Regions from separate parts of the Ruegeria sp. CJ3 genome, predicted to be linked through region 3. Evidence: riboswitches for the same ligand, from Rfam matches in the RefSeq annotation. Region 3 holds a riboswitch; each other region holds the start of a gene.
The links. Region 3 has a riboswitch for cobalamin ahead of ACR0J1_RS05975 (hypothetical protein). Riboswitches for the same ligand answer to the same signal wherever they lie in the genome.
Positions count from the first base shown of each region.

Region 1: linked by a shared signal. The riboswitch ahead of ACR0J1_RS00400 (DUF1636 domain-containing protein) and the one ahead of ACR0J1_RS05975 (hypothetical protein) in region 3 are both predicted to bind cobalamin.
Region 2: linked by a shared signal. The riboswitch ahead of ACR0J1_RS00330 (CbtB domain-containing protein) and the one ahead of ACR0J1_RS05975 (hypothetical protein) in region 3 are both predicted to bind cobalamin.

Region 1 is NZ_JBQFQE010000001.1:81,438-88,646, forward strand. Features, by position in the region: gene ACR0J1_RS00385 (cobalamin biosynthesis protein CobG) at 1-1,029, opposite strand, end outside; gene cobN (cobaltochelatase subunit CobN) at 1,026-4,319, opposite strand; gene cobW (cobalamin biosynthesis protein CobW) at 4,323-5,378, opposite strand; gene ACR0J1_RS00400 (DUF1636 domain-containing protein) at 5,375-5,755, opposite strand; cobalamin riboswitch at 5,839-6,042, opposite strand; gene ACR0J1_RS00405 (NAD(P)-dependent oxidoreductase) at 6,077-7,144, shown strand; tRNA gene ACR0J1_RS00410 (tRNA-Glu) at 7,202-7,209, opposite strand, start outside.
Region 2 is NZ_JBQFQE010000001.1:70,577-77,785, forward strand. Features, by position in the region: gene ACR0J1_RS00305 (thiamine pyrophosphate-binding protein) at 1-43, opposite strand, end outside; gene ACR0J1_RS00310 (DUF302 domain-containing protein) at 123-587, opposite strand; gene ACR0J1_RS00315 (DUF1636 family protein) at 740-1,093, shown strand; gene ACR0J1_RS00320 (hypothetical protein) at 1,081-1,575, opposite strand; gene ACR0J1_RS00325 (CbtA family protein) at 1,639-2,337, opposite strand; gene ACR0J1_RS00330 (CbtB domain-containing protein) at 2,342-2,512, opposite strand; cobalamin riboswitch at 2,549-2,758, opposite strand; gene cobF (precorrin-6A synthase (deacetylating)) at 2,802-3,545, opposite strand; gene cobA (uroporphyrinogen-III C-methyltransferase) at 3,538-4,266, opposite strand; gene ACR0J1_RS00345 (cobyrinic acid a,c-diamide synthase CobB) at 4,263-5,585, opposite strand; gene cobM (precorrin-4 C(11)-methyltransferase) at 5,572-6,366, opposite strand; gene ACR0J1_RS00355 (cobalamin biosynthesis protein) at 6,363-6,731, opposite strand; gene cbiE (precorrin-6y C5,15-methyltransferase (decarboxylating) subunit CbiE) at 6,728-7,209, opposite strand, start outside.
Region 3 is NZ_JBQFQE010000003.1:50,276-57,484, forward strand. Features, by position in the region: gene ACR0J1_RS05955 (bifunctional 2',3'-cyclic-nucleotide 2'-phosphodiesterase/3'-nucleotidase) at 1-1,048, shown strand, start outside; RNA gene ffs (signal recognition particle sRNA small type) at 1,087-1,185, shown strand; gene rsgA (ribosome small subunit-dependent GTPase A) at 1,346-2,374, shown strand; gene ACR0J1_RS05970 (alpha/beta hydrolase family protein) at 2,393-3,250, opposite strand; cobalamin riboswitch at 3,372-3,594, shown strand; gene ACR0J1_RS05975 (hypothetical protein) at 3,685-4,092, shown strand; gene ACR0J1_RS05980 (protein-tyrosine phosphatase family protein) at 4,094-4,597, opposite strand; gene ACR0J1_RS05985 (DNA polymerase III subunit gamma/tau) at 4,705-6,513, shown strand; gene ACR0J1_RS05990 (YbaB/EbfC family nucleoid-associated protein) at 6,743-7,087, shown strand; gene recR (recombination mediator RecR) at 7,149-7,209, shown strand, end outside.

The DNA of each region.
Region 1 (7,209 bases), on a different contig from region 3:
AGTGATATCGGCAGTCCCCATCCGGGCACACCCCTTGGCGCAGCCCGAGACGTGCAACGTGCCGGGGACGCGCGGTGCAAGCGCCCGCGCGATGTCCCGGGTTTCCACCTGTGCCTGCGGGCAGAACGGCGCGCCGGGGCAGGCATCGGTGGTCATAAGCGGATCGGCGCAGCCCGTGACAAAGGCCGGGGCAGGTATCGCCGCCCCGCCTTCCAGCAGGATCAGCCGCCAGGGTGTGACACGCAGGGCAGTAGCGCCGCTATTAGCGATTAGTTCCGCGAGGTCCCGCGCAGGCAATTGCCCAAAGGCTGCGCCATAGAGTGTCCCTTGTACGCAGGAGCCGGGTATTAGCGGCGCTCCGGCGGGAACGGGCGTGGTGCCTTGCCATTCCTCCGGCAAACCATGGCTGACGACGGCACGCGACATGCGGCGGGTCTCGGGGGTGTAGGTTCTGGCGAACCATCCGGCCAGCGCGATCAGTTGGTCGATGGCCTCGCCCGCGGTTACGGTACGCCCAGACACGGCCCCTTCGGCGCGCAGGATCAGTCCGTCGGGGCCGATTTCCAGCCGAATATCCGCCGAGTCTCCGACCAGCAGGCGCGCGGGGCCGGTGTCGATGGCAAAGCCGAACTTGGCGGGCAGGGCGGGCAGGTCGCCCAACCGGTCGATCAACCGCTGGGTCAGCCGAGCAGTCAGGTCTCCCTCCTGATAAAGCGGTGAGACCAGAATGTTGCGCCGCACCTCAATGCCGAGTTCGGCGTCCAGCAAGTCCAGCGCGGACAGTTCGGCCAATAGTGGCTGATGATCGGCCTCGGCCACGCCGCGCAGTTGCAGGTTGGCGCGGTTGGTCAGGTCTATGGTGCCATTGCCGAACCGATCGGCCAGTCGGCACAAACCCAAGGCCTGAGTGGCGTCCAGACGCGCCAGCCGGGGGCGAACACGCACCACCAACCCGTCGCCCGACATCATCGGTCGGTGTGCGCCGGGGCACCAGCCCTGGACGACTGGCTTCGAGGCGGGCGCGCTCATCCCAGCCCCTCCAGATTTGCGCGGATCGAATTCCGGCGGGTTTCCCAAAGACCGGCCTCCAGCAAGGCGCGGAACCGATCCTGCATGGCCTGATGCGCTTGAGGATTGGCCTCTTGCAGGAACGCGTCAACCTCGGCATCGCCCAGCGTGGCATCATGATAGAGGTCGAACAGATGCGGCGCGACGGTGCCGGACAGATGCGCAAACGACGCCATGTGATCCAGCGTCGCCGCGATCTCGGCGGCCCCGCGGAACCCGTGGCGTTGCATCCCGGCGATCCAGCCGGGGTTTGCGGCGCGGGCGTGGACGACGCGGCTGATTTCCTCGGGCAAGGTACGGGCGCGCGGGTTTTTCGGGTTGGTATTGTCCAGATGGTAGAGCTGTGCGGTCCCGCCGGTGATCTTCTTGGCGGCGGCGAACCCGGCTTCATGCGTGGCATAGTCGTTGGCCAGCAACAGGTCGGTCTCGGTTAGGTCTTGCGGGTGGACAAAGCTGTCGGCATTGGCGACGCGTTGGGTGATCCCGTCCTTGTCCTGCGCGATATGCTCACCTTCCAGCGCAAAGGAGCTGGCGTCCAGCCACGCCTCGCCCGCCTGCGCACGGGCCTCGTCGGTGTAGGTTTCGGACAGGTGGGTCATGTTTAGACCATAGCTGCCGGGGGCGGGGCCGTAGACGCGGGCCGAGGGTTCCTGACCGGCATAAGGGTTCCAGTCCGGGGCCTCATCCCGAGCGGACAGAGCTCGAATGGCCTGACCATAAAGCGCCGAGAGCGTGGGGAACACATCGCGGAATAGGCCCGACACCCGCAGCGTTACATCCAGACGCGGGCGGCTGAGGTCGGTGATCGGCAGAACCTCGATGCCCGAGACCCGCTCGGAGCCCTTGTCCCAGACCGGTTTGACGCCCAACAGGTGTAGCGCCATGGCGAATTCCTCACCCGCGGTGCGCATTGTGGCCGAGCCCCAGAGGTCAACGATCAGGCCCTTTGGATAGTCGCCTTCCTCTTGCAGGTGCCGCCGCACCAGTTCCTCGGCCAGTTTCACCCCTTGGGTATAGGCAGCGCGGGTCGGGACCGAGCGCGGGTCGGTGGTATAGAGGTTCCGCCCCGTGGGCAGTACGTCCGAGCGGCCACGATAGGGGGAACCAGAAGGACCAGCCTCGATCCGTTTTCCGGCCAGCGCGTCGATCAGACCCTGCCGTTCGGCACGGGCCGAGGGCGCGGGGTCGAAATTGCCAGTGACCTCGGGCACGCGCCCAAAGATGTGCAGCCCGTCGCCGAACTGGCTTTCCTTGATGTCACAGACAAAGCGGTCGATGCGCGTGATTGCTTCGGCGGTGCAGGTGGCCTGATCCAATCCGAGGTCGTTTTCCAATCCGATGGCCTGCGCCTCGTCCCGGATATCCTCCTGCAACCGGTCGCGGCGCTTTGGGTCGAGACCGTCGGCGTTCGAGAATTCATCCAAAAGCGATTCCAGCCGGACCATGCGATCCGGTGTGCCGCTTTCCTTCAGTGCCGGAGGGATATGGCCCAGCGTCACAGCCCCGATCCGACGCTTGGCCTGCGCGGCCTCGCCGGGGTCGTTGACGATGAACGGGTAGATCACGGGCAGATCGCGGATCAGCGCCTCGGGCCAGCATGTGTTGGACAGAGCGACGGATTTGCCCGGCAGCCACTCCAGCGTGCCATGCGCGCCGATATGGATCAGCGCATCCGCCCCGAGGGCCTTGCGCAGCCACAAATAGAAGGCGACGTAACTATGACGCGGAGTGCGCGACAGGTCGTGATAGTCGTCATCACGCAACTCAGGTGTGCCGCGTTCTGGTTGCAGCGCGACCAGAGCCTTGCCCCGGCGCAGCGCGGTAAAGTGGAAGGCACCATTTGCAACCGCCGGGTCATCCTCGGGTTTGCCCCAGACCGCGTTCAGGTCTGCGCGAAGTTGTTCGGGAAGTTCGGCCAGCGCGGTTTGGTAATCAGCAAGGGACCACGAAGTTTGGGCGTCCAGTAGCGTTTCGGCAATTGGTTCCGCCGGTGCGGTATCGTAACCTTCGGCCCCCAAGTCGGACAGCATTGCCTCGGCTGATGCCAGTGCGTCCAATCCGACCGCATGAGCCATCTGCCAGTCTTTGCCGGGATATGTGGACAGGACAAGCGCGGGCACTTGATCCGCTTTGGGCTTGTCATGCAGGTTCAGCCAGCCGGTGACGCGGTCGATAATGGCTTCGATCCGTTCGGACTCGGGGCGGTGGGCAAAGCGAGAATATTCCAGATGTGGATCGCGTTTGCCCGGTTCCTTGAAGGACGTAATGCCCGCGGAAATCCGCCCGTCCACCTCGGGCAGCACCACATGCATGGCAAGGTCGGCGGGTGAGAGGCCGCGTTCCGCCTCGGCCCAGGCCTTGCGGCGCGAGGTGGCCAGCGCGACCTGAAACACGGGCACTGCGGCTGCATCCAGCGGTGAGGTGCCCGACGCACCTTTGCCCGAGAATGACGTGGCATTGATGATCGCAGACGGGGCCAGCGCCGTTATGGTCTCGCGCAGCCAGTCGGCGGCTGCGGGGGCTTTCAGCGACGGGGCGAACAGGCCGACCGCGTCGAACCCGCGCGCGTGCAGGCTGCGGATCAGGGCAGCGACCGGGGCGGTGTCGGCTGAGGTCAGATAGGCGCGGTAGAACGTTACGAGGATGCGTTTGGCATTGCTTGAAAACGCTGTGTCCACCGGTATTACACCTCGATCCGGGCACCATGCACCGCATTCGGGGATCGTTTTGGCCCCGATTACCGGACCAGCATAAAGGCCTGCCGCCAGCGCCATTTGCGCCAGCGCTGCCTGCGCGGCAACCTCTCCGCCCGTATCGCAGAGATGCGACAGCCGCCGCAGGGTCGAGACGGGCAGGGTGGAATAGTCATCCAGCCGTGTATCTTCGCGCCCGTCGGCAGGCAGGACAGCCAGAGCGATCCCTTTGGCCTGTGCCCGCGCCAGAACCTGCTGCAGCCCGTAGGCCCAATAGGGCACACCTCCGATCAGGCGGATCAGGATACCCTTGGCACCCTCCAACGTCTGCTCGACATAGGTGTCGACGGACAAGGGATGTTTCAGCGCCGTCAGGTTGGCCAGCCGCAGAGTGGGCATCCGCCCCTCGGGGCCGCCTCCGCGATGCCAGCCCGCCGCGAAAGCGCCGAGGTCGCTGTCAGAGAACGACAGCACCACCAGATCCGCCGGGCTCTGGCCCAGATCGGTTGGGGTCTCGGTTTCCTCGAGCCCGTGGCTTTCGCGGAAGACGACGTGCATGGGTTACTCGGCGGCCTCGGTGACACCCACAAGGATATCGCGGATTTCAGTTTCTTTGATGTCGTCATGTTCAGCAATGACCACAAGGCGCGAGCGGCGGTCTTCGCCGGGCTCCCACGGGCGGTCGTACTGATGGCGAACACGCGCACCAACGGCCTGCACCAGCAGGCGCATCGGTTTGCCCTGAACGGCGGCGTATCCTTTGACGCGCAGGATGTTCAATTCCTTAGCCAGACGTTCGATCTTGGCAACCAAATCCAGCGGGTCAGACTGTTCCGGCAACTCGACGATGATGCTTTCGAAATCGTCATGCTCGTGATCATGGTGGCCGTCGTGATGGCTGGGACGCGCGTCCATGTCATCCTCGGCAGCAGCCTCCAGACCCAGTACAACGCGCACGTCTACGGCACCTTCGGCGACCTCAACCACGGGCAGCGGGCGCGGGGCTTCGGCGGCGATGACCTCGCGCGCTTTGGCGACGCCTTCGGGACCGGCCAGATCGGGCTTGGTCAGCAGGATGATGTCGGCGCAGGAAATCTGATCTTCGAATACCTCGGACAGGGGTGTTTCGTGGTCAATCGAGTCATCGGCCAAGCGCTGGGCATCGACCGCCTCGACGTTTGGGGCGAAGCGACCGGCGGCCACGGCTTCGGCATCGGCCAGAGCGATCACGCCATCGACGGTGATCTTGGACCGGATATCCGGCCAGTCGAACGCTTTCAGCAGCGGTTTCGGCAGGGCGAGGCCGGATGTTTCGATCAGAATATGATCGGGGCGCGGCTCCAGCGCCATCAGCGCCTCAATCGTGGGGATGAAATCATCGGCCACGGTGCAGCAGATGCAGCCATTCGCCAGTTCCATGATGTTTTCGGCAGGGCAATCGGGGATGGCGCAGGATTTCAGGATATCGCCATCGACGCCCACATCGCCGAATTCGTTGACCACAACAGCCAGGCGCTTGCCTTGCGGGTTTTGCATCAGATGGCGCACCAGCGTGGTCTTGCCCGAGCCCAGAAAGCCGGTGATCACGGTGACGGGGAGTTTTTCGAGATTGCTCATTTCAGGGCTCCAATCGGGGGAATGCGGGCCGCACAGTTTTTGCGGAAATGTTCAGGGCGCTCGCGCCATTTAACCAGACCATCTTCGGTCGCGAGGTACTTGGTGGCGCCATCAACGATCACGTCGACATGGTCGGTTTCGTTCAGATGCTCGTAAACAAAGGTCCAGCGATCCGGGCCGCCGCGCAGCACTATGGAACAGCCCTCGTCACAGTTCGAAAGGCATTCTACGGCTTTCAGGGTGATCCCTTCGGGCAGGTCTGCCTGTTCCAGCGCTTTGTGCAGCAGCGTGCCTGGGCGTTGCGCATCATCCTCGACGGGCAGCCCGCGACGGCAGGTGGTGCAAACCAGCAATTCGACCGGAGCGGTCTCGGTCATGTCTCTCATCCCCCCAAATCCTCATCGTGGGGGACGGGGTTTCATGCGGGTCCATTGACCCGACACCGGAACACCCCGTCCGGTTTCATTCTCGGGTGTTGGCAGGTCTCCCGGCTTGCGGATGTCAGAGGAGGTCCTCTGTCGGATGTCCCGCCTTCCCGGCATTTGCCAGTGGCTTGGGCACCCTCTCCGGTCACGGTCGCGGGGGCGGCTGCGTTTGACGGATGATCCGCTGACGCATTCCCTTTTCATCTGCTGTCGCAGACACCAACGAAAGGGACATGCGGCAGGGTTGCCCCGCTTGTCAAGCGCAACGCGCCGATCCGTGATCACGCGGGTAAAAAGCGACCTGTCCGGGTCGCTGGGCGGCATGATCCGGTTGAGCCGACGTGCTGGCATGGTTCGCAAGAAGCGAACAGGAGGATGCGGCGCATGAAAGTAGGGTTTATCGGGCTGGGCAATGTAGGGGGCAAGCTGTCGGGATCGCTGTTGCGCAACGGGATCGATCTGACGGTGCATGATCTGAACCCCGATCTGGTGGCCGCGTTTGTTGCGCAGGGGGCCAAGGCCGCTGAAAGCCCGGCCCAACTGATGCGCGATTGCGATGCGGTGATCACTTGTTTGCCATCCCCCGCCGCCTCGGATGCGGTGATGCAAAAGATGCTGCCCGAGGTCGCCCCCGGCAAAATCTGGATGGAGATGTCGACCACCGACGAAGCCGAGGTCAAACGCCTTGGCGCTTTGGTCATCGAACGCGGAGGCGCCGCAGTGGACTGCCCCGTTTCGGGTGGCTGTCACCGGGCGGCGACCGGTAACATATCGATCTTCGCGGGCTGCGATCGCGCGACGTTCGAGCGTATACTGCCCTTCCTGACCACCATGGGGCGACGCATCCTGCACACGGGCGAGTTGGGCTCGGCCTCGGTTCTGAAAGTGCTGACCAACTATCTGGCCACCGCCAACCTGATCACTTGTGCCGAGGCTTTGGTGACCGCCAAGGCCGCTGGTATGGACCTTGGCACCACCTATGAAGCGATCAAGATTTCCTCGGGTACATCCTTTGTGCATGAGACCGAAAGTCAGGTCATCCTGAACGGCTCGCGCGATATCTCCTTCACCATGGATCTGGTGAAAAAGGATATCGGCCTGTTTCAAGAGGTCGCCGATCGCGCCGGAGTGCCGCTCGAGATCAACCCGCTGATGATCAAGATTTTCGAAGACGGGATCGCGCGCTATGGCGAGCGTGAGTTGTCTCCGAACATTATCAAACGGCTCGAGGACGCGACCGGGCTTGAAATTCACGCCCCAGGCTTCCCACACGAGATGCTGGACGATGAACCGGAAGAACCCGGCTATGAGGTCGTCCCGCAAAACCGCAGCACATCTTAGGCCGGGTGTCGTCTGGACCGGCATGGTCTCATATCGTGCTGAAATGTTTGGTAAAAATGGTAGCC
Region 2 (7,209 bases), on a different contig from region 3:
GTTGTGCCAACAGGTCCGCAGCGCGGGGGGACAGGTCCTGCATCACTCAAGCTCCGATCATCATGTCATGCTGCAGATTGCGGAGGACAGGCCCGGACGCAAGCAGGTTCACGTCAGTGTGACTATTTGACTGCGCTTTCCGCAACCGCCTGAAACTTGGTGTCCAGCTCCTCGGCGATCTCGCGAAGGGGGTCTCCGCCCTCGTAGACGTACGGGGCAAAGACAAAGCCCGGGGTCTTGTAGGACAGGGTTGCAGTGCCGTCGTCATTCTCGGTCACGTAGAACCGGATTGGCGCTTCGATCATCGCATTGGTCGAGGTCTCAAGCACCCGCACCGCGTAGTCGTTGTTGAACGCACCGATCACCCGGTTGCCCGGTATGGTGATGCCGCGCGCTGCGGCAGCTTTGGTCGGACCCGCCTGTGTAACCACGATCAGCCCGCTTTCCTTGATGGCCGCTTTGGTGTCATCGACCAATTGGTCATAGCTTTTGTCGCTTGGATAAACGGCCCATCCCGACAGAGGCTCGGCCTCGTCCGCCAAGGCGGGCAGGGCCAGCAGGAAAAGTGCAATCCAAAACGCTTTCATGTCCGACCTCTTTTTCGGCAGCTCTTGAAAGTGATGGCAGAAAAGCGGTGAAACCACACTCACAATCTCGTGGGGAAGTGTGCGGGTGGGGCTTGTGTTGGCTGGGCAGAGCGCCCAGAAACTCTGGGAGGCACCAGAGAACGGGCACGTGTATGGATCGGATTCGACTGTCGATATGCAGTAGTTGTGCGGGCGAACGCGACCCGGACGTCGAGCAGCGCGCGGTGCAGGCGGCATTGCAGCGTGCGGGGTTGGCTGAGCGCGTCGATCTGGCTGCCCATGCCTGTTTCAGCAGTTGCGAGACGCCGGTGGCCCTGTCCCTGCAGGGGCAGGGGATGGCGTCTTATGTGTTCTCGGGGCTCGACCTCAGCGCTGATGCGGATGACATCGCCGCGACCTGCCGCACTTATCTGGATAGCCCAGCGGGCTGGATCGAAGACGCCCGACCCTGCGGGCGGCTTCGGATTTGCTTGCGGGCGCGGATACCTGCGTTTCAGTCCACCTGAACGGTGACAGAGGCCGCAACAGGTGTGCCGTCCACCGCCAGCGCGCTGTGGCTGTTGGCGTTCAGCGACACCTCGACCTCGACCGCACCTTTGGGCAACTCGGCGATGTGCATCCAATTGCCATAGAGCCGGGCCAGCTTCGTGCCGTTGACGTAGACATGGGCATGGCCTTCGCCCGGCTGGTCCGCGCCCGAGGCATTTTCGGGCGCAAAGCGGAAGTTCTGCGGCAAAACCTGCAGGTTCCAGCCGGACATTGGATCTGGGGTCAGCGCGATCTCAAGACCCGGCGCATCCGGTCCGGCGGGCAGGTTCACCGATTTGGAATGGTCATGCGCCATTGCCTCGGCCTGACCGCTGCCGTGGTGGGCGGGATCGCCATGGTCGTGGCCATCGAACGTGATCCCATTTCCCGCGGCCAGTACGAAACCTGCGCCGCCGCCAAAGACCAGACCGATTGCAAACAAAGCAAGTGAACGGGACATTTCTTGTTCCTTGAGGCAAAAAGAAACGCGCCGGGCAGGGCCCGGCGCGTGTGTATTGAGTACTTAGGCCGCTGCTTCGGCGTGGCTGGCCTCTTTCTGCCAGAAATACCCGGCGAACGAGCCGACCAGAACCCAGGCCACCAGGCCGATGCCAAAGGCGCGGGCCGCGAACAGGGCACCAATCTCAGTAGGTACAGGACCGGTGAACACGTCCGGCTCGGGCGCGCCAATCAGGTGCGGAGCCATCAGCAGAAGCGCTGCGACCACATAGCTGACGATATTGCCGCTGAAGGCAATCAGCCACATGGCAATACCTGCGGTCGCCACGGTCGCAAACCACCAGACCTGACGTGCATAGACATCGGCCGCTGCAACGCCCGGGACCTCGGGTGCCAGAGTAAAGCCCGGGGCCAGATGGAAGGCGATGAACCCTGCCAGACCCCACAGCACGCCGGTGCGGCCATCCACCTTGTGCCCCTGACCCTCGGCCACGGACATCAGTGCAACCATAATCAGCGCATAGCCGGTATAGGTGAGCATGGTGAAAATGACGCTCAGCGCGTCGCGGGTCAGTTCCGAGAACATACCGGGCAGTTCGGGATGAGCCGTAACGGCCTCGGCCCCGAAATGGACCAGTTCACCAGATTCATAAAGTTCGGCGTGCAACAGGACAGGCTGCACAAATGCAAGCTGCAGCAAGGCGGCAATCAACCCCGCTGCGGCACCAGCGAACAACGCGCTGGTCAGAATGCGACTGAACATGGCCTTAGTGGCAGGGGAAGCCGGTTGCGTGACGGACGTCATGCGCCGCGTCATGCAGGGCAGCAGCCTGGACGTGGCCGGTCAGGGTGATGATGCCCAGACCCAGCGCAATCGCGAACAGGGCGGTCAGAACGCCTGTACGTGCGCCCGATGCCGTTTGAGTTTGTGTCGTCATATTTAGTCCTCCAGTGCCGCCGCACCCGACGGCCGGTGTTTCAATTGTCGCCTGGCAGGTCTCCTGGCTCGTGGGTCGATGCCTCTGTTCGCCTTCCCCCCTTCAAAAATCGGGAGTGGCTGGTTGAACAGGGCTCACCGCTTACAGTCGCGGGGGCGGCTTTGGATTTGACCTGCGCGCAGGCCGCACCAAATTCCCTCTTAGCTTGCCGGTATCTCCGACAGGACCAGACGGTTCCATTTAGCCGCCAAGCCCACCCCGGCGCAATCTCCAATTGCGACCTTTCGCGTCAGATCACGCGCTTTTTCAGCAAATAGATATCCATGATCCAGCCATGATCAGCCCGGGCGCGGGCGCGTGTATCCAGAATGTCCTGCGCCACATCGGCCAGAGGCCCGCTGATCAGCACCTCTTCCCTCATGCCCACATACGCGCCCCACCAGATTTTATAATCTTGCATCTCGAGGCGCTGAAACGAACATTCGCCATCCAGCATCACCGCGACAGTCGAGGCGCCATCCGGCCAGCCCTCGTCCCGGATGCGCCGCCCGGTGGTGACGACATAGGGTGCGCCCAAGTCGTTGATCGGAATCGCGTGGGCCGCTGTAAGCGCCTGCAGGGCGGTAACGCCGGGGATAACCCGTGTCGGAGGCTGTGGCTCCAGTCGCGCCGCGATGCGCAGCGAACTGTCATAGAGTGACGGATCGCCCCAGATCAGCAGAGCCACATGGCGCGCTTGCGGGTGGTCCGCCATCGCCTGTTGCCAGCGCAGAGCGATGGCATCATGCCAGTCGTCGACGCCGCGCAGATAACCGTCGTCGGATCGACGCTCGGGGATGTCGAAATAGGCAATACGAGGGGGGGTATCTGTCACGCGCGCAATGATCCCTTCCCGTAACCCGGCCAGATCGGTTTTGTTCTGGCCTTTGTGCGGGATCAGGATCAGGTCAGCGCCCCGGATCGCCTCGGCCCCCTGAAGGGTAACGTGATCCGGGTTGCCGGTGCCGATCCCTATCAGCGTCAGGTCAATCATCACCAAGCTCCGCCAGCGGGCCATAAAGGATCAGCGCAGGGGCCGTGCCGATATCAGCGGCCAGCCGGTTCGATAGCGCGCCGATGGTCGACCGGTGCAGCGTCTGATCTGGGGTCGAGACCGCCTCGGCCATCAGCGCGGGCGTGTCCAGCGGCAGGCCATGGGTATGCAACGCTTCGACCAGCAAGGGAAAAGTGCGCTTGCCCATGAACACCACCGAGGTCGCCCCCGGATCGGCCAGCGCGGGCAGGTTCAGGTCTTGCGGTAGCTTGCCGCTGACATCGTGGCCGGTGACGAACTGCACCCGCCGCGCGGTCAGGCGCCGGGTCAGCGGGATGCCCGCCGCCGCTGCCGCGGCGATGGCCGAAGGGATGCCCGGGATAATTTCGTAGTCAATCCCCGCCTCGCGCAGGGCGATCAGTTCTTCTTCCAGCCGTCCAAACAGCCCTCCGTCACCGGATTTCAGCCGCACCACACGCTGCCCGGTTTGGGCATATTCGACCAACAACCGGCTGACATGATCCTGCTTGGGCGAGGGACGTCCGGCCCGCTTGCCCACGCCGACCAGATCGGCATCGTCGCGCGCATGGCTCAGGATTGGGCCGCTGCTGAGGTCGTCAAACAGCACCGCATCCGCCCTTTGCAGCCGGTCCACGGCCTTCAACGTCAGCAGTTCCGGATCACCGGGGCCCGAGCCGACGAAAGAGACAAACCCGCTCATACCGAGGCCTCCGCGATCAGATGAAAGAAGGTGCCCGTCACATTGCCCCGAACCGACCCGGTCTGCGGCCCTTCGGCTCCTTCGGCGTCGAACACACGGGCCAGAGGCGTGTCGGGTTGTTCGATGATCGAGGAATAGTGGAACTCATGCCCCCTCAGGGCAGCCCCTGTGGCAAATCCGGGCATCGGGGCCAGCAGTTCCGCCTTGCGGTAGCCCAGATTGAACTTGCGCTTTTGGTACGAGGTCTGCAGCCCCAGCAGCCCGGCCATTCGGTGGGGTGTGCCATCCTTGTCGATCAGCACCTCGCCCAAGGCCATATAACCACCGCATTCGCCATGCACGGGCCGGGTCTCGGCATGTTTGCGCAACCCGCTCAGGAACTGGTCTGCCGCAGCCAGTGTGCCCGCATGCAGTTCGGGGTACCCGCCCGGCAACCAGACCAGATCGGCGTCCGGGGCAGGTGCCTCATCGGCCAGCGGGGAAAACGGCTGGATTTCAGCCCCTGCCGCGCGCCAGCCTTCCAGCAAATGCGGATACGTAAAGGAAAACGCCGCATCCCGGGCCAGTGCGATCCGTTGCGCCGGAGGGCGCGGCAGCGCGGCCGACGACGGCCCCGCGGGGCCCGAGGAGGCCGCCCGTTTGATCGCCTCAAGATCCACATGCTCGCGCAGAAACGCGGCGTATCCGGCAATCGCGCTTTCCAGATCGGGATGCTCGACCGCCTGTATCAGCCCCAGATGCCGCTCGGGCAGGGTCAGATCTCCACGACGGGGCAACACGCCCAGAACCGGCAGGCCCGCGCGCTCCATCCCCAGCCGGGTCAGGCGCTCATGCCGGGGGCTGGCGCAGCGGTTCAGGATCACGCCGGCAAAGGGCAAGTCGGGGTTATACATCCGAAACCCCAGTGCCGTCGCCGCCGCCGATTGCGCCTGACCGCCCACATCCAGCACCAGTACCACCGGCCAGCCCATGCGCAGCGCGGTCTCGGCGCTGGACCCGTGGCCCGTCTCGCCGGGCTTTGCGACACCGTCGAACAGACCCATAGACCCTTCGGCGATAACAATATCCGCGCCTTCGCCCTGCGTGGAAATCGCGCTCAACAGAGGGTCCCCCATCGCCCAACTGTCCAGGTTGAACGAAGGGCGGCGGGCCGCGGCCAGATGAAAGGCCGGGTCGATATAGTCCGGTCCGCTTTTGAAGGGCTGTACCGTCAACCCATCTTCGGCCAGCGCCCGCAGCAGGCCCAGCATCACGGTGGTCTTACCGGTCCCTGATGAGGGCGCGGAAATCAAAAGGCCCGGAGGGTTAGTCATCGCCATGGCTCCAGCTTGACCATGGGCTGTCGGCGCTTTGCGGGCGATAGCGGCGGTCATAGGTCTTTGAATACAGGCAGCTTTCGTCGAACCCTTCACCTGCCAGTGCCGGGCCGACCAGGATCAGCGCGGTACGCGAGATGCCCTCGTCCAGCGCCTCCTTCAGGGTCGCCAGCGTCGCGCGGATGATCCGCTCGTCCGGCCAACTGGCGCGGTACACCACGGCCACCGGGCAGCCGGTGCCGTATGCGGGGGTCAGGTCAGCGATAACCTTGTCCAGATTGCCGATCGACAGGTGAATGGCCAGCGTCGCGCCGGTGCGGGCGAAGTTCTCAAGCGTCTCACCCTCGGGCATCGAGGATGCGCGCCCCGGCGTCCGAGTCAGTACCACCGATTGCGCCAGCCCGGGCAGGGTCAGTTCAGTGCCCAGAGCCGCAGCGGCGGCGGCAAACGATGGCACGCCGGGGGTTACGCTGACGGGGATGCCCATCTCTTTCAGCCTCCGGATTTGTTCACCCATCGCGGACCAGACCGACAGGTCGCCGGAATGCAGCCGTGCCACGTCCTGACCGGTCTGATGGGCGGCCTCGATCTCGGTCATGATCTGACCCAGATCCATCGGTGCGGTGTTGATGATCTTTGCGCCCTCGGGACAGTGGCTCAGGATTTCCTCGGGAACCAGCGAACCTGCGTACAGGCACACAGGGCAGGATGCGATGATATCGCGCCCGCGTAAGGTAAGCAGGTCGGCGGCACCCGGTCCGGCGCCGATGAAATGAACGGTCATGTCTGTCCTCCGATGGCGATGGCGCAGGTGGCCAGCCGGTCGTTTGAAATCTGTCTGGGGGCCAGCAACCGCGCGTTGGGTGCTGCGGCGGCGAGGGCCGAGGCCTCGGCCACGCTGCCGGTGCCATAGGTCGCGCGGCTGCGGGCCGAGCAGGTGAGTGTGCGCTGCCCCGCCAGATCGGCGGGCGCGATGAAATGCAGGGGCAGGGCGGTCGCCTGCGCCAAGGCCGCCAGCGCCGCGTGGCCCCGTTTGTCCGCAACCGTCGCCAGCGCGTCCACGCGCTGCCCGTCCGAGGCGGCCTCGAACGCGGTGCGCAGGCTGTCCGCCGTTGCAGACGATGAAAACCCAAGACCCGCGACGATCATAGGGTAACGCTCCATTGCACCACTGGGTATGTGGATTTCCAGCCGCGTCGCGGTCCCAAGGGCGCGGCTTGCGCCAGTTCGATACGCAACAGGTCTCCGCCCAGCTTGTCGTGCCGATGCGCCAGCAACGCCTCGCTTTCCAGCGTCACTGCGTTGGCGACCAGCCGTGTACCTTGGGGCAGATGAGCGTTCAGCCAGTCCAGCAGGGCCTGGCTCAGCCCACCGCCGATGAATACAGCATCGGGTTTGGTCAACCCGTCCAAGGCCTCGGGCGCGGTGCCATGCACGACCGCAAGCCGATCCTGCCCCAGCGTATCCGCGTTGCGGCGAATGCGCTCGGCGCGGTCCTCGCGCGGTTCGATAGTCGTGGCCGTCAGCGTCGGATCGCACATCAGCCATTCGATGCTGATCGAGCCGGTGCCGCCGCCGATATCCCACAGATGCTCTCCGCGTTGCGGAGCCAGCGCCGACAGAGTCA
Region 3 (7,209 bases):
GGTTGTAATGCCGGGATGGGCCGGGTCGCATCTGGGCATTGTTGATCTGGTCTTGGAACAGCGTGACGGGCACGGCTGGCACGTCGTCGAAAGCCGGGTCGAGGCGGTGCCGGTCAGAACCCCCACGACGCTGACCCCGGAGAATGCCGAGATCAAACAGCTCTTTGCAGCAGGGCATGAGGAGACGCGCAAACGCGTCTCAAGACCGGTGGGGTCAGTTCGCAAATCGCTGCACAGCTATTTCTCGTATTGCGTCCCGGATCGGGGACTGGCGTTGCTGGCGGCGGCGCAGGCTGCGGCGCTGCGCCCTCTGCTGCGTGGGAGTCAATGGGACAGCCTACCGGTCCTTTCAGCCACATCCCCGGCCAAGTTCGGCGGGCGCGCCGGCCCCGGATATTACACCGAAGTTCCCGCCGGCCCGGTCTCGATCCGCCATGTGGCCGACCTGCATGTCTTTCCCAATGAACTGCGGGCGGCGGTGGTGACCGGCGCGCAGCTTGAGGATTGGCTTGAGATGTCCGCTGGGGTGTTCAACCAGCTCTCGCCGCGCAGGCCGGGGGATTTGATCGACCATCGCCGGGCGGGATACAATTTCGACGTCCTGCATGGCGCAACTTGGCAAATCGACCTCACCCAACCGGCCCGGTTCAATGCAGGCGGAACCCTGACAGACCCGGCCCATTCGCGTATTCGCGCCTTGCAGGTGAACGGCAAGCCGGTGCGCCCGGATCAGCGCTTTGTCGTCGCCACCAACAATTACCGCCTCAGCGGCGGGGGTCATTTCCCGTTTGTCTCTGCGGCTGAGGTGATCACGCTGCCTGCGCCGCGCATTCACGACGTTCTGTGCGCCTATCTGGCGGGCGCGCTGGCCTCCGATCCGTTGGAGCGGGCACCGCGACCGTTCTCCTTTGTCCCGGCAAACGGGGTTGAGGCGATTCTGGCCACCGGCCCCGGCGCGCGCGCCTATCTGGATGAGCTGGCCGAATACGCACCCCGCACCCTGCCCCTGAACGACGACGGGTTTCTGCCCGTTCACCTGACGCTCTGACGGGTTGCCAAGGCCACGCGGCACGCCTATATGGGGGGCGAGAGGTTGGCGCGGGCGAGCGCCTCGCCAACCTGGTCAGGTCCGGAAGGAAGCAGCCACAACGAGTCCCGCTTGGGTCGATGTCCAGCCTCTCACTTGAACCAACCCATAGCCGCAGGAGGGCTTTATGATTGTAGTAAAAACCCTTCGGGCAGCCCGGTTCTGATCCACAGCGATCTTCTGACTGCCTGAACACATGACCAGCGGGTGCGCGATTGCCATCCGATGGGCAAGCTGTTTCTGATCACAGGCAGAGCAATGTATCTTTCCTTATCGGACCTCGGATGGTCCTCTCATTTCGCCGCGCAACACGCGGCTGACCCTTCATGCCAACCTTTTCGCATCGCCGCCGTCCACCGGGACCGGCTGATCGGCCTCAGCCCCGATGGCGAATCCCCATTGCTGAGCCCGGACAACCCCACCGGGAACTACGCGGTCGGAGATTGGGTGCTGGCAGACGACAACAACCGCGTCCGGCATCTGCTCGAGCGGCGCAGCCTGCTGCAACGCCGGGCGGCTGGCACCGGGGCGTCGGCGCAGTTGATCGCCGCCAATGTCGATGTGCTATTCATCATCAGTTCGTGCAACGCCGATTTCAGCCTGCCCCGGCTGGAGCGTTATCTGGCGCTGGCCCATCAAGCCGGAAGCTATCCGGTGATCGTGCTGACAAAGGCCGACATATCGGATGCGCCCGAGACCTATGTGCAGCAGGTGCAAGCCATCGACCCGTTTCTGACGGTGCTTGCGATCAATGCGCTGGACCCGACTGAGATCGAACAGGTTCTGGCGTGGTGTCCAAAGGGCCAGACCGGCGCGCTGTTGGGCTCATCCGGCGTTGGCAAGACGACGCTGGCCAACGCTATGACCGGTCAGGCACAGGCTACCGCAGGCATTCGCGAGGATGATGCGCGGGGTCGGCACACCACCACCGCCCGCGCGCTGCACCACATGCGCAATGGTGGATGGCTGATCGACACACCCGGCATGCGCGCCTTGCGGTTGCTGGACGCGCAGGAAGGCGTGGACGAGGTGTTCTCGGACCTCATAGAGCTTAGCCAGAACTGCCGATTCTCGGATTGCCAGCATGAGGCCGAGCCCGGCTGTGCCGTGCAGGGCGCGATCCACGACGGCACGCATGATCCCTCACGACTGGAGCGGTGGCGCAAGCTGCGGCGCGAGGATCAGCGCAACTCGGAAACCATCGCGCAGTCCCGCGCGCGCGACAAAGCGTTCGGCAAGATGGTGCGCGGTGTCATGCAAGAGAAGAAATCGCGCAAGCGGTTGTGACCGGCAGGCCTCGTCTGATCAGGCGATCAGGCGGGGCCAGACGGCAGCGTTGCGCCGGGCAAACACGCCGATATGGCCGACCTTGGACAACCCGAACTCCTGCGGTGACAGCAGATGACGGCGCGCCTCCGGGCCATAGAGATCGGCCAGCCGCCAGACCGCCTCGGGTGGGACCATTTGATCGTCTTCGAATGCAAACAGATCAACCGGTCCGCCTATGGTGGACCATCGCGCGGCAGGCAGGGTCTCTCCGATTTCGGGCAGATAGCTGTCGGACGCGGTGCACCATTTGCGCCATTGCCAATAAACCCCAGCGGGCAGATTTTCACCAAAGCCCAGCGCCTTACCCGGCAGATAGCCCAGCGCACGCGCCGCTAGCGGCGCGTGACCGTACCAAAACAATGCAGCCAGGGCACGATAGGGCCACGGGTGATCCGATAGCGTCACCAGCCCGGAACAGACACAGATCATCCGGTCAATACGGTCGATATCAGGTTGCACCGGCCCCAGCATCGCACCCAGCGAATGGCCAACGCTCCAGAGTTTTGCCTGAGGAAACCGCCGCCGCATCTCAGTGCGCGCGGCCGGAATATCGATCAAAGCCCAATCCGCCATCGTCACTGTTGACGTTCTTTGTGGGCCGGTCAGGGACTGGCCAAAATCGCGATAATCATAGGTCAGGCAAGCCATGCCGTGCTCGGCCACCAGCCAGCGCGCAAAATGCTGATAATAGTCACGCGGTACACCGGTCGCATTGTTGATCACAACGACCGTTTCCGGCTCTGACGCGGGCCGGTAGAGCCGCGCCGACAGCATCGCAGGGCCGGAGGGGAACCGGAAATCTTCCGCCATTACGGTCTGCTGCGCATCCAACATTGGGTCCTCTGGCACAATCTGAACCGATCAGTTCATTTAGTCGCCACAGAGTCAAGATTGACGTCGCGAGACCATTGGTGGGCCGCGCCCGCCAATTCGCTTGACTCGGTGCCCGCCCAACCGCTAGCGATGCGGTGATGGTTCCCGTGCCTTTGACCAAGGCCGGGATGAAAAGGGAACACGGTGCGGCCCTGCCCGGCGACAACCGGAACGGACCAAATCCGCGACTGCCCCCGCAACTGTAAGCGGTGAGCAATGCCGAAATGCCACTGGCCGAAAGGCTGGGAAGGTCGGCAAAGCGATGACCCGCAAGTCAGGAGACCTGCCATCGGAACCGAAACTGAATCTCGGGCGGGGTGTCCGGGCAGGTCCTGACAGCATCGCGCCGTCCCGCCTGTATCATGCCCCCGCCCCGCGCGCGGAGGGCGCATCATATGATCTGGAAGACCAACACGCACGAATTCTCGGCAACAGTATGCCAGCGCACCGGAAAACCCTGCCCGGCATTGGCCCGCATGGCGCGGGCACTGACGCAGGCCGTGTCAACCGCCCGCCCGGTGACCAACCCCGAATTTCAGGTCGAAGGCAGCAGCGAACTGACCCATTGCCTCGAAGGCTGTACCGCCCGCTTTCGCGCCTGCCCCGATCAAGTGCGCGTGTTCTGCGGCGGCGATCCCGAGGCCGAAACCGATATGCTTGAGGACTATGCGGACATGATGTTCGGCACCTCTTTCACAACGCTGCCCTCTGGGCTGCTTACGAACCCGCCCTGCGCGATGCTGGAAGCGTCTGTTCTAGCCCCGCGTCGTCAGGCCGAACCGCAACAAATGGCCTGCGCCTGATCTATCGCTGTAACGGGACCCGGGCCGGGGCAACGGCCCAGGTCATCTGCCCCTCGGTCTCGACAGCGCAGGGGCGCAATGCCCGCAGGCGCTCCAGCGCCTTTTCGGGCCGCTCGCCGGATTCGACCATCAGCCGCAGTACAACCATGCCCGACCGGCCACAGCCGCCCCGGCAATGCACCAGAACTCGGCCTCCGCCGGACAGGGCCTGCCGCGCGGCAGCGCTGACCTGAGGCCACAGGTCCTCGACCGCCTCGGGTGGGGCGCCGAAATCCTCGATCGGCAGATGCACCCAACGGCTGGCGCGGCTCTGGATATCCGCTCCGAAATCGCGCGCACCGTCCTGAATCATTTCAACCTCGGTGGTCATCGACAGAACAAGCCCCGGCTTCCAGCCTGCGATCACACCCAGATCGCCCTCATAATCCCCGCCGCGGCCCGGCATCGACGTCAGGGCCAACGTGCCCCCGCCAACCCGCAACGCATAAATCACCAGTTGCGACATGAAATCCCCCTTAAAACACACCCCACAAAAAACGAGCCGCTCAAATCTATCCGGCCAGTCTATCCAGCCTGGCGCGCTTTCCAAAATGAAAATCATCGGGGCGGGCGGTGGACGCGGACAGCGGGGGCCTCTACGCTGCGGCAGAACTCGAATCCGCGAAAGCAGACATGACCGACACGCCCAGCCCCGCCTATCAGGTTCTCGCCCGAAAATACCGCCCGGAAACCTTTGCCGATCTGGTCGGCCAGGACGCCATGGTGCGCACCCTGAAAAACGCGTTCGAGGCCGACCGGATCGCGCAGGCTTTCATCATGACCGGCATTCGCGGCACCGGCAAAACCACCACCGCGCGCATCATCGCCAAGGGCATGAACTGCATCGGTCCCGACGGCGAAGGCAAACCGACCACCGAGCCTTGTGGCCAGTGCGAACATTGCGTGGCCATCATGGAAGGCCGCCATGTCGATGTGATGGAGATGGACGCCGCCAGCCGCACCGGCGTGAATGATATCCGCGAGATCATCGACAGCGTCCGCTATCGCGCGGCCTCGGCCCGCTACAAGATCTACATCATCGACGAGGTGCACATGCTCTCGACCAGCGCCTTCAACGCGCTGCTCAAGACGCTTGAGGAACCGCCCGAGCATGTGAAATTCATCTTTGCCACCACCGAGATTCGCAAGGTCCCTGTGACGGTTCTGTCACGCTGCCAGCGCTTCGACCTGCGCCGGATCGAGCCCGAGGACATGATCGGCCTGCTGCGCAAAATCGCCGATGCCGAAGGCGCACAGATCGCCGAGGATGCTCTGGCGCTGATTACCCGCGCGGCGGAGGGATCCGCGCGTGATGCGACCTCATTGCTGGATCAGGCGATATCCCACGGCGCGGGCGAGACCAACGCCGATCAGGTGCGCGCGATGCTGGGTCTGGCTGACCGGGGTCGCGTACTGGACCTGATCGACATGATCCTGCGCGGCGATGCGGCAGGCGCCCTGACCGAACTCAGCGCTCAATACGCCGAAGGGGCCGATCCGCTGGCCGTCCTGCGCGATCTGGCCGAGATCACCCATTGGGTGTCGGTGGTGAAAATCACGCCCGACGCCGCCGAAGACCCGACCGTTTCCCCCGACGAACGCGCCCGGGGCCAGCAAATGGCCGAGGCGCTGCCGATGCGCGTCCTGACCCGCATGTGGCAGATGCTGCTGAAAGCGCTTGAGGAGGTTTCGGCCGCCCCCAACGCCATGATGGCCGCCGAAATGGCCGTGATCCGGCTGACCCATGTGGCTGACCTGCCAAGCCCCGAAGAGCTGATCAAACGGCTGCAGGATACCCCTCCGCCGCCTAATGGCGGACCCGGCGGCGGAATGCCGACACCATCGCATGCCGCGCAAGCCCCGATGGCCACCGCCTATGCTCCGCCCGCGCGCGGCGGGGCAGGCGCCCCGACCACCGCATTGGCCCAGGATGTGCAGACGGCTCTGGCCCGCTACCCCAGCTTTGAGCATGTGGTCGAACTCATCCGCGCGAACCGGGATGTGAAGCTGCTGGTCGAGGTTGAAAACAGTGTCCGACTAGTTTCATACCAGCCGGGGCGGATTGAGTTCACCCCAACGAATTCCGCGCCAACGGACCTTGCCGCACGGCTGGGTACAGCGTTGCAACGCTGGACCGGAAACCGCTGGGCCGTCTCGATCGTGGCCAACGGAGAGGCCGCAACCATCGCCGAACTGCGCGATGCCGCCGATCTGGCGATCAAGGCTGAGGCCGAGCAACACCCATTGGTTCAGGCTGTCCTGATGCATTTCCCCAAAGCCCGGATCAAAAGCATAGAAACCCCCGAACAACGCGCCGCCAAAGTCGAAACTGAAGCCCTGCCCGAGGTCGAAGACGAATGGGATCCGTTCGAGGAAGACTGACGCGGCTCAGATTCCCGGACCGCTCCCGCGCCCGCCACGGTCCATCGGCTGCGCCGATACCCCTGAGCGGCCTTGGGCCCGGCAGCGCGGGCTTTGCCCGCGCTGCCGGGCCCAACCGGAGAAAAGGTCTTGCCAAAGACCTTGACGACGGGCGGGAGCCCCCTCGGCCCTTGTGTCGCAGAGATGTCGCCCGTATTTAGGCTTCAAACTGACTTACAGGAGAATTCCGATGCTCAAAGGACTCGGCGGTCTGGGCGATATGGCCAAGATGATGAAATCCGCACAAGACTTGCAGACCAAGATGACCGAAATGCAGGACGAACTGAACACCCTGTTGGTCGTCGGTGAATCCGGCGCAGGCCTCGTCAAAGCCACCGCCACCGCCAAAGGCGAGCTCAAAGGTCTCGATATCGATCCGTCCATCTTCAACGGCGACGACAAGGAAGTGGTCGAGGACCTGATCCTGGCCGCCATCAAGGACGCGCAGACCAAGGCCGCCGAACGCTCGCAGGAAGAGATGGCAAAACTGACCGAAAGCATGGGCCTGCCCGCAGACATCAAGCTGCCGTTCTGATCTTCATCTTTTCGAAAATACTCCCGCCGGAGGCTCCCTCCGACGCCACGCAGGACAGGCCGTGAGTTCCAACAGCGACATCGACAACCTGATCGACCTGATGGCCAAGCTGCCCGGTCTCG